2 regions of the Massilimicrobiota sp. SW1139 genome follow, and region 2 is predicted to be linked to the other one. Evidence: a T-box and tRNA genes for the amino acid it is inferred to sense, from the RefSeq annotation. Region 2 holds a T-box; the other holds one or more tRNA genes.
The links. A T-box is a leader RNA that pairs with one kind of tRNA and senses whether it is charged. The one in region 2 lies ahead of trpS (tryptophan--tRNA ligase), so its partner is inferred to be a tRNA-Trp.
Positions count from the first base shown of each region.

Region 1 (4,442 bases), on a different contig from region 2:
TGAGGTAGGGAATGAGAAAAATCTTGCTTATTTCTTATAGCATTTCTGATAGCTGATGCACTGGCAATGGTTTGAAGATTTAATCCATGATAAGCATTTGTTCTTGGAAAACAATGAGGAGTTATAGGATATTGATGGAAAATAATTTCTTTGACATAACTGAGTCCTAATAAATCATTGGGTGTTTTAATTTCTTTATTCATAATGTATTGAAGTGCCTGATTGCAGGCATCAGCATAGCGTAATCCTTTTTTCATAGCTTTTTGAACATATTCATTATAGATATCTTGATGCTGAAAAATGGCTTGAGCAATATCAACAAAAGTTGAAATACGGCCATCTTCACTACCAAAACATATATCAGTGACTCCTATAGTTGCTAATAAATCTATAGCTCCTTTTGCGAAATAGTCTGCACTCTGGCAAGTATAAACAAAAGGTAATTCAATCACTAAATCTACACCAAATTCGATTGCTAACTGACTGCGTTTCCATTTATCAATAATAGCTGGTTCACCTCTTTGTACAAATGATGATGACATAATCGCAATTGTATAATCAAATTGTGCCAGAGACTTTGCTTTTTGGATATGATAAATGTGTCCATTATGAAAAGGATTATATTCAACAATTAATCCTAATATTCTCATGGCTTTCACCTCCAAGGGATAGTTTAACATAGTTTAGGAAATAAACATAGTTTTACTTGAAAAGAGTGGAAATATTCAATGAAATATTTAAATTTAGATTGACATATTTCTTACTTTTATATATAATGGGCTATGCGATGTAAAGGGTGATTTTTTTGAAATGGAATTTACAATGGATTATTAAACAAAAAGATGGTTGTTTTCATTTTGATGAAAAATTAAGTTTTCCATCAGAAATGTTCCATAATTTATCCCAAATTAATGGTTTAAAGGATGTTCATGTTCAAGGACAGGGACGTTTAGACACAAAAAATCATCAATTATACGTTGATTTCCAAATAGATGGAGAATTGATTTTACCATGTGCCATATCATTGGAAGATGTGGATTATCCTTTCCATATTGAATCAAATGTTATTTTTGCTTTTTATAAACCACAAGATGATGAAGAGGTTATAGAAGTTAAGAAAAACATTGTTGATTTAACACCTGTCATTTTCCAGGAGATTATGCTGGAAGTTCCAATGAGAGTTGTTAAGGAAGGTGCTTCTTTAAAGACTCAAGGTCATGGCTGGAAAGTATTAAGTGAAGAGGATGAAAAACATGATGAGGATTATATTGATCCTCGTTTAGCGAAGCTTAAAGATTATTTTAAGGATAAGGAATAAGGAGGTGTACCTATGGCAGTACCACAAAGAAGAGTTTCAAAAACAAGAAGAAACAAAAGAAGAACACATGACAAGTTAACAGTACCAAGTGTCGTTGTTTGCCCAGAATGTGGAGAATATAAATTATCTCATAGAGTATGCAAACATTGCGGAACTTACAACGGACAAAAAGTGTTATAAAAACTGCCCCTTATTTCAAGGGCTTTTTTTATGAATAAATGAAAATAAGAGAATAGCGATTTAGCTGTTCTCTTATTTTTTGAAAATTATTTTCGTTGATGAATAAAATTTTGAGGTAACAGTTCATAAAAAATAGCTGAATGCATTTCTCCTTGAGGATCTTTCCAATAATTATATTGGATATCATATTTTTGAAAACCTATTTTTTCATAAACATGTTGCGCACGAAGATTATTCAAATCTGTACTTAAAACTATTTTGGGTACACCTTTTTGAAAGAGTTCATGAATGAATAATGTGAGTATGGTATGACCTAAACCTTGATTTTGCATATTTATTTCACATATTTTAATGCCAATTTCAACTGCGTCATGACAAGGAAAAAAGCACATCTCCCCAATGTGGCAATCTTTATATTCGATAATAAGACGATGCTTATGATTTTTGATTTCTTCTTGGAGCTGATGCTTAACTTTTTGTACGGTTGTATTGATACCTTTTGGAAATCCAGCATGAGCCATTATTTTTCTGTCATTCCACCATTTTGTAAGAATGGTTGCATCATTTTCTTTTGCATCACGAATGAGTATATTTTTATAAAGAATTTTCATTATTATCTTTTTCTTCTACGATTTTTTCTTGTCGCTTGAAATCCTTCTTCTCTTTCTCTATAATTTAAAAAACTTCCTAGATCATAAACAACATAATCTTTCTTTAATAGTTTTTTACAGGCTTTTTCACTGAGTGCCTTGTTAATGGCATATAAATAATATTTCATGTTTTTATTAGGATATGATTCTTCAAATCTATCTAATAAACGAAAAGGAAAACATTCTGCATCAGCAATATGTAATTCATCATAGTCTTTTAATTCATCTAAACATATAATTGTGATTTTATCAGGATTTTTTTCATATTGACGAAATCCTTCATTAATATCTATTTTCTTAATTTCTACTTTTTTTCCAAAACCAAACATTTTATTTCCTCCAATACTTATCTATAATATCACTATTTCTTTATTTTTTCTATTGCTTTTCTATATTTTATATGTTATTATTACAAAGCAAAATCAATTGGCCTGTTGGAGAAACGGTTAACTCACATGCCTTTCACGCATGCATTCACGGGTTCGAATCCCGTACAGGTCACCATATAGGGGCGTGGTTCAATGGTAGAGCATCGGTCTCCAAAACCGTGGACGCGGGTTCGATTCCTGCCGCCCCTGCCATCAGTAAGTTAGAGCGATTGATCGCTCTTTTTTCTTATCCAAATATATTATTTACAACAAAAGTCATCTCATTGAGATAAATAGTAATTGGGTGGCTTTTTGTTCAATGAAATCTATATATGATTAATGTAAAAAAATATTTGATAATTTTGTTATTATTTATAGAGATTTCATGTTTTTTAGATGGCTTGTAATATCATTTCTCAAATAGAAGTATTTACTTTAACAGGAAATAAACGAGAAATTAAAAAGTATGGTATAATATTTTTATAGAATATAGAAATAGTTATTTTCATGAAATAATCAATGTATCATAAACATGAGTTTTATAAACAATAAATTGAAAATAGAAGAGGAAAGTGATGCTTTATGAGTCTGATTTTAGAAAAAATAGCACAAGATTATAAATTGAATGATAATGATTTATATTTAGCTCAATATATTATTGATCATAGTGATGAAGTGATTCATCTGTCTACGCATCAACTTGCTAAAAATACATACACCAGTGCAACAGCTGTTGTAAGATTCGTAAAAAAACTTGGTTTTGTAAGTTATAATGATTTTAAAATTCATATTCATTCTTTTTTAAATCAATATTATTTGAAAGATATGGAAATTTTATCTCATGAAAGCTTATTTTCAATTAAGGAGAAGTTGTCTGAAATTGAAGTAGGTATTATGAATCAGACAAAGCATATGCTTTCAATAGATACTTTAAAAGAAGTCATGTTCCATATTTCGCAGAATCAATATATTGATATTATTGCTAATGACACAAATGCCTGCATTGGTGAATATGCTAGTCATTTATTGTTGAGTACAGGAAAAATAACAACGGTTTACCAAAACAGGGATAAACAGTTATGGCTGAGTTTGAATGTGGATTCTCATCATACAGTCATTATGATAAGTAAAAATGGCAAAAATGAACATCTTTTAAATATTGCTGATATTTTGATCAAAAGAAAAATTCCTTTTATTATCATTACAAGTCATAAAGAAAATCCTCTTTCAAAAAAGCAAGCTATTTTGTTACATGGTATGGTTCATGATGAATTTGAAAGCTTAAAGGATATGGTCTTTTATATTTCTTTAAAGTATATTTTTGATCTGATATACAGTATTATCATTTCAGACAATTTACAACAGGCTAAAGAAGTGGATCAGCTTTATGGGTCGCTATTTGATAAGAAAATGTCATACAATAAATGAAGGGATCATTAGCTACTTTTTGTTACAATGTAACACCTTATAACTGTTTTTAGGATAAATTTTGTAGTAACATTCCATAATCATTTCTGTGTATTGTATAATTATAAAAACAATGTATGATAAATATGTCAACAGTTTTATGAAAAGGAGAGATTATACATGGTTTTAAGAAAGAATTTTTATGGGGTGGGACCTTAGATGCATAGCAGTTTAAATATGTTATTGTGGAAACGTCAAAAGGGTTAAGTATTGCTGATGTAATGATGGTTAAAGCATAGAGTGTATCCTGAGAAACTATTATTTAGATTATGTAGGAATTGAGTTTTATTATCGCTGTAAAGAAGTTATTAAGTCAAATGGAGAAGTATTATGAGAAGAAAAGATAGAGAAATAACAGATTTTAATGAAATCATGAATATTATCAATAAGTGTGATGTGTGTCGTTTGGCATTATTTGATGAAGATTATCCTTATATCGTCCCATTGAATTTTGGTGTA
Region 1 is NZ_SJOR01000016.1:14,571-19,012, forward strand. Features, by position in the region: gene E0K96_RS08930 (nucleotidyltransferase) at 1-650, opposite strand, end outside; gene E0K96_RS08935 (YceD family protein) at 797-1,318, shown strand; gene rpmF (50S ribosomal protein L32) at 1,331-1,498, shown strand; gene E0K96_RS08945 (GNAT family N-acetyltransferase) at 1,585-2,109, opposite strand; gene E0K96_RS08950 (hypothetical protein) at 2,112-2,477, opposite strand; tRNA gene E0K96_RS08955 (tRNA-Glu) at 2,577-2,652, shown strand; tRNA gene E0K96_RS08960 (tRNA-Trp) at 2,656-2,729, shown strand; gene E0K96_RS08965 (MurR/RpiR family transcriptional regulator) at 3,099-3,944, shown strand; gene E0K96_RS08970 (pyridoxamine 5'-phosphate oxidase family protein) at 4,314-4,442, shown strand, end outside.
Region 1: it encodes a tRNA-Trp, which carries the amino acid that the T-box ahead of trpS (tryptophan--tRNA ligase) is inferred to sense. The anticodon was not compared.

Region 2 (4,442 bases):
AAAATTGATCTGCTGTATCTCGGCAAAAAAATTCTCCATCATGTAGATGGTTTTCAATCACTTTTTTTTCATGACATAACAACTGATCTCCCAAATCATGACCAAAAATTTCATTAAAAAACTTAAATTGATGAATATTTAAAACAGCCACACTACAACATTTATTATCTATAAAGTATCGTTCACCCAAAGTCATAAAATAAGAAAAATTATACGTTCCTGTTAAATGATCAAAATAAGCAACTTTCTGTAACTCACGATTGTTTTTTAAAATAATATGATATCCATAAATCAATAATCCTATAACTAACAATATGATACTTAAAAATATCAAACCTACCATTCTCATATTCCTATCAGCAAACAAGTGAGAATCTTCCAACATATTAACACATAAAAGGTTCCAATCTTTTAATCCAATGGGTTTTAATAGAGCATGATATTGTGCATTTTCATATTCAAATGAAAATGTTATATCTTGATGATCTTTTAAATGTTCTTTCATTTGCTGATAATCTTGTTTTTGCAAAAAAGGTTGTTGAAATATTGAAGTCTGATGAAAAATATCATATTGAGAGTTGACTAAAACTTGACCAGATTCATCAACAAGATAAGCATACGTATCTCCACCTAAAATACCACTTCCTTGCCCAGCATCCATCAGCAATTCTACTGTTTGTGTGGCGATTAAAGCTCCCACAATCTGTTTGTTTTGATAAACTGGGATTCCATAAGCATAAATCATTTCATGAGTTAATTGACTTTGAAAAATATCAGATACAGTACGTTGATTAGCCAAAGTATCATAAACAACACTTTGAATTTCTTCTTGAAAATCTGTCAAAGGCTTATTGACCAATACCTCTTGATTTAAATTGGCAACAACTCCCCTTTCATCCAAATCAAAATACATCATCGTTATAAAATCATTTTGTTCATTAGTTTCTTCTAAAACCTGTGGAAATTCTTGATTGTTTGTTATATTTTCCATCTGTAAAACACTAGCAAAAGAATCTAAAAATTGAAAATCATTATCTATTTGTTTTTGTATTATATGAATGTATTTATCAACAGTATTATCAACCTGGTCAATCATATTATTTCTGACAATATGATTTAAATAAATACGCAAAAAAATACTCATAGTCAAAAGCAGCACTACAATAACAGAAGAAATTATGATCATCTTTTTCATTTTTTTCTCAAGTTCCCCTTTTATCATCATTTTTTCCTCCATTGTTTCTCATTTCTCTATGATATTATATCACTTTCTTCACAACTATAAAACATTCTCTCACAAAATAAAAATCGCCTCTATCTCAGTATAGAAACGACTCATTATCTTTTATTCACAACCATCATCACATTTGTGATCCTGATAATATTGTTCCTTAATATCAGTAAATTGTGGACAGAAATCACTATTATTACATTCTTGTAAACGACGCAATTCACGAGGAATAAAAGCACGAATTTCTTCAGCATTATAACCGACCTGAAAACGTCTTTCATCAATAATAATAGGTCTTTTTAAAATAGATGGATTTTCCTGAATAAAATGAATTAATTCATTAATAGACATATCATCTAAATCTATTTTATTTTCTTTAATAATCTTTGACCTTTTAGAAATAATATCATCTGTTCCATTTTCACTTCTTTCTAAAAGTTCTTTTAACTCAGTTTCACGTAATAATGTAGAAAAAATATTTTTTTCAACATAAGGAATCTGATGTTCTTTCAGCCATGCTTTGACTTTTCTACATGAAGCACAACTTGGTGCTGTATAAATTCTAATCATTACATCATCTCCTCTTGTTTACTCATTATACATCATTTTCAACAATTATGAAATTATTTTTTATGATTCTATTGATTTTACATCTTTGTCGTTCTATAATGACTTTACAGCAATGAAAGAATGGAGTAGTTATCTATTCATGTTAAGAAAGCTTGTGGGTGATGCAAACAAGCCATGAACGATAATGAATTGGGATTCTGGAGCTAAAAATGGCATGAGTCATTTTTCGTGAGTCGCGTTAAGACAAGAGTGCATATCAATGATATGAATAAAGGTGGTACCGCGTATTTATACGTCCTTTTTTAAGGACGTTTTTTTATTTTAAAGGAGGTCGTTATGATGAAAAGAATGTTAAGTGGAATCAAACCAACTGGTCGTGTGACTTTAGGTAATTATATTGGAGCTATCAAACCTTTTGTTTCTTATCAGGATGAATATGAAATGTTTATTTTTATTGCTAATCTTCATTCTATGACTATTTATCAAAAGCCTGCTGATTTACGTAAAAACACAAAAGATTTAATTGCATTGTATATTGCTGCTGGATTAGATCCTGAAAAAGTGACTTTATTTTTACAGTCAGATGTTTTAGAACATGCTCAACTTGGTTGGTATTTAGGATGTATGGTGTCTATGGGAGAACTTTCACGTATGACACAATACAAAGATAAGAAAGCCAAAAATGAAGTCATTGGTGCTGGTATATTTAATTATCCTTCATTAATGAATGCTGATATTTTAATGTATGATCCTGATTTTGTACCGGTTGGTGAAGATCAGAAACAACACGTAGAATTATGTCGTGATATTGCTGAAAGATTTAATTCACGTTATAGCGAAACTTTCAAAATTCCAGAACCATTAGTGACTAAAGTAGGTGGACGTATAATGGATTTACAAAATCCTACAAAGAAGATGTCCAAATCTGATGAACTAGGAAAAGGAACCATTTATATCTTAGACGATATCAATATTTCTAAAAAGAAAATCAAATCTGCCGTGACAGATAGCGATGGTCATATTCATTATGATCCTGAAAATAAACCAGGTATTTCTAACTTATTGGAAATTTATTCAATATTAGCAAATCGTCCTATTGAAGATCTTGAAAAACAATATGATGGTAAAGGATATGGAGAATTTAAAAATGATTTAGCTGAAGTTTTAGGAGAAGAACTTGAGAAGATACAAAATCGTTATCATGAAATTATGAGTGGTTCTTATTTAGATGATATTTTAGAAGAAGGTGCCAAGAAAGCACGCATCATTGCAAGAAAAAAACTAGCCAAAGTGGAAAGAAAAATTGGAATTACAATTAAAAAGAAATAAAACAGAAAGCAAACTTCTTATGGATATGAAGTTTGCTTTTTAACCTTTTTGAACCAATTCTTTATACAATAATTCATGCAAGGATGTATATCCTTTTTCAATCTTATGTTTTAAAGCCAAATATTTTTCACTGGGATTTTCTCCCTCAATATGAAATTGTTGGCATATTTCTAAAAAGACATCATAACGGACCACAAAAATCTCATCAATAACTTCTTCTAGACACATTTTCTTTAAACGCTCATTTCTTGTCAAACCAAATTCTTTATCATAAGCTTCATCTTTGATCTGATATTGAAAAAAAGTTATCGGTTCTTGTTTTAATATGTCATTAATCTGTTGTCTTTGTTGCCATGAAAAAGTTCCTCTACGTACAATTGTATGATTTTTAATATCCACAACAAAGCAATAATGACCATCACCAACAATAAAAATACCATCTGTTCCACTGAATTGATAAAATTTCGCATATAAAAAATCATGTAACTGTTTTGTTGAAACATGATAAAGAGGCGCATTTTCTATTTCTTCATAAGAATCATCATCCTGCCACTCATATGGTTCTAATAATTCTTCATCATCATAAACAAAATTCACTAACAAAATATTCAACCCCCCTGTAATGTATCATATGTTTATTATACCTAAAAAGACCATTCTATAATCATCATAAAAAGAAAAAGACTCACTGTTGCAGTAAGTCTAAAATGGGTATGTCAATATATGTTGTTTCATTTATTTGTCACGCTTTATTGCTTTGGCATGATTTCTCCAACCATGAAATCAATCGTTAATGTTGTATGATTCAATGAATATTTTATTTTACGTAAAACTCTATTCATAACACTTTTGGCATCGTCATTATGACATGCAGGCAAAAGAACAACAAACTGATTCACATTTAACCTGGATACAACATCACCAATACGAAGTCCACTGAGTAAAGCATCCTGTACTTTCGTCATCATTCTTTCAATGGCTTTTTGGGAATGTTGATCCTCAATCTGTGAATGATCAAGAATTGTGATTAAACATAACTGAGAACAAATTCCCAATCTTCCCATCATTCTTGATTGCATAGTATATATTTCTCTAAATGTTCCATATTCACAAAGAAAAGCACCATAAGCTTCATCACGTGAAAGTTCCTGTTGAATTTCCATAATATCTAAATCTTCATCATGACTTTCTTTTTTAATCATCTCATATAATTTCAGCATTGATTCAGATGGCTTAACACCCAAAGTCTGATACAATAAATCAGTTGTTGCTTTATATATCTCTTTTGCTTTTTTATACTGCTGTTGAAAAT
Region 2 is NZ_SJOR01000002.1:85,878-90,319, forward strand. Features, by position in the region: gene E0K96_RS01750 (bifunctional diguanylate cyclase/phosphodiesterase) at 1-1,195, opposite strand, end outside; gene spx (transcriptional regulator Spx) at 1,346-1,801, opposite strand; T-box leader at 1,905-2,104, shown strand; gene trpS (tryptophan--tRNA ligase) at 2,141-3,130, shown strand; gene E0K96_RS01765 (hypothetical protein) at 3,170-3,727, opposite strand; gene E0K96_RS01770 (AfsR/SARP family transcriptional regulator) at 3,880-4,442, opposite strand, start outside.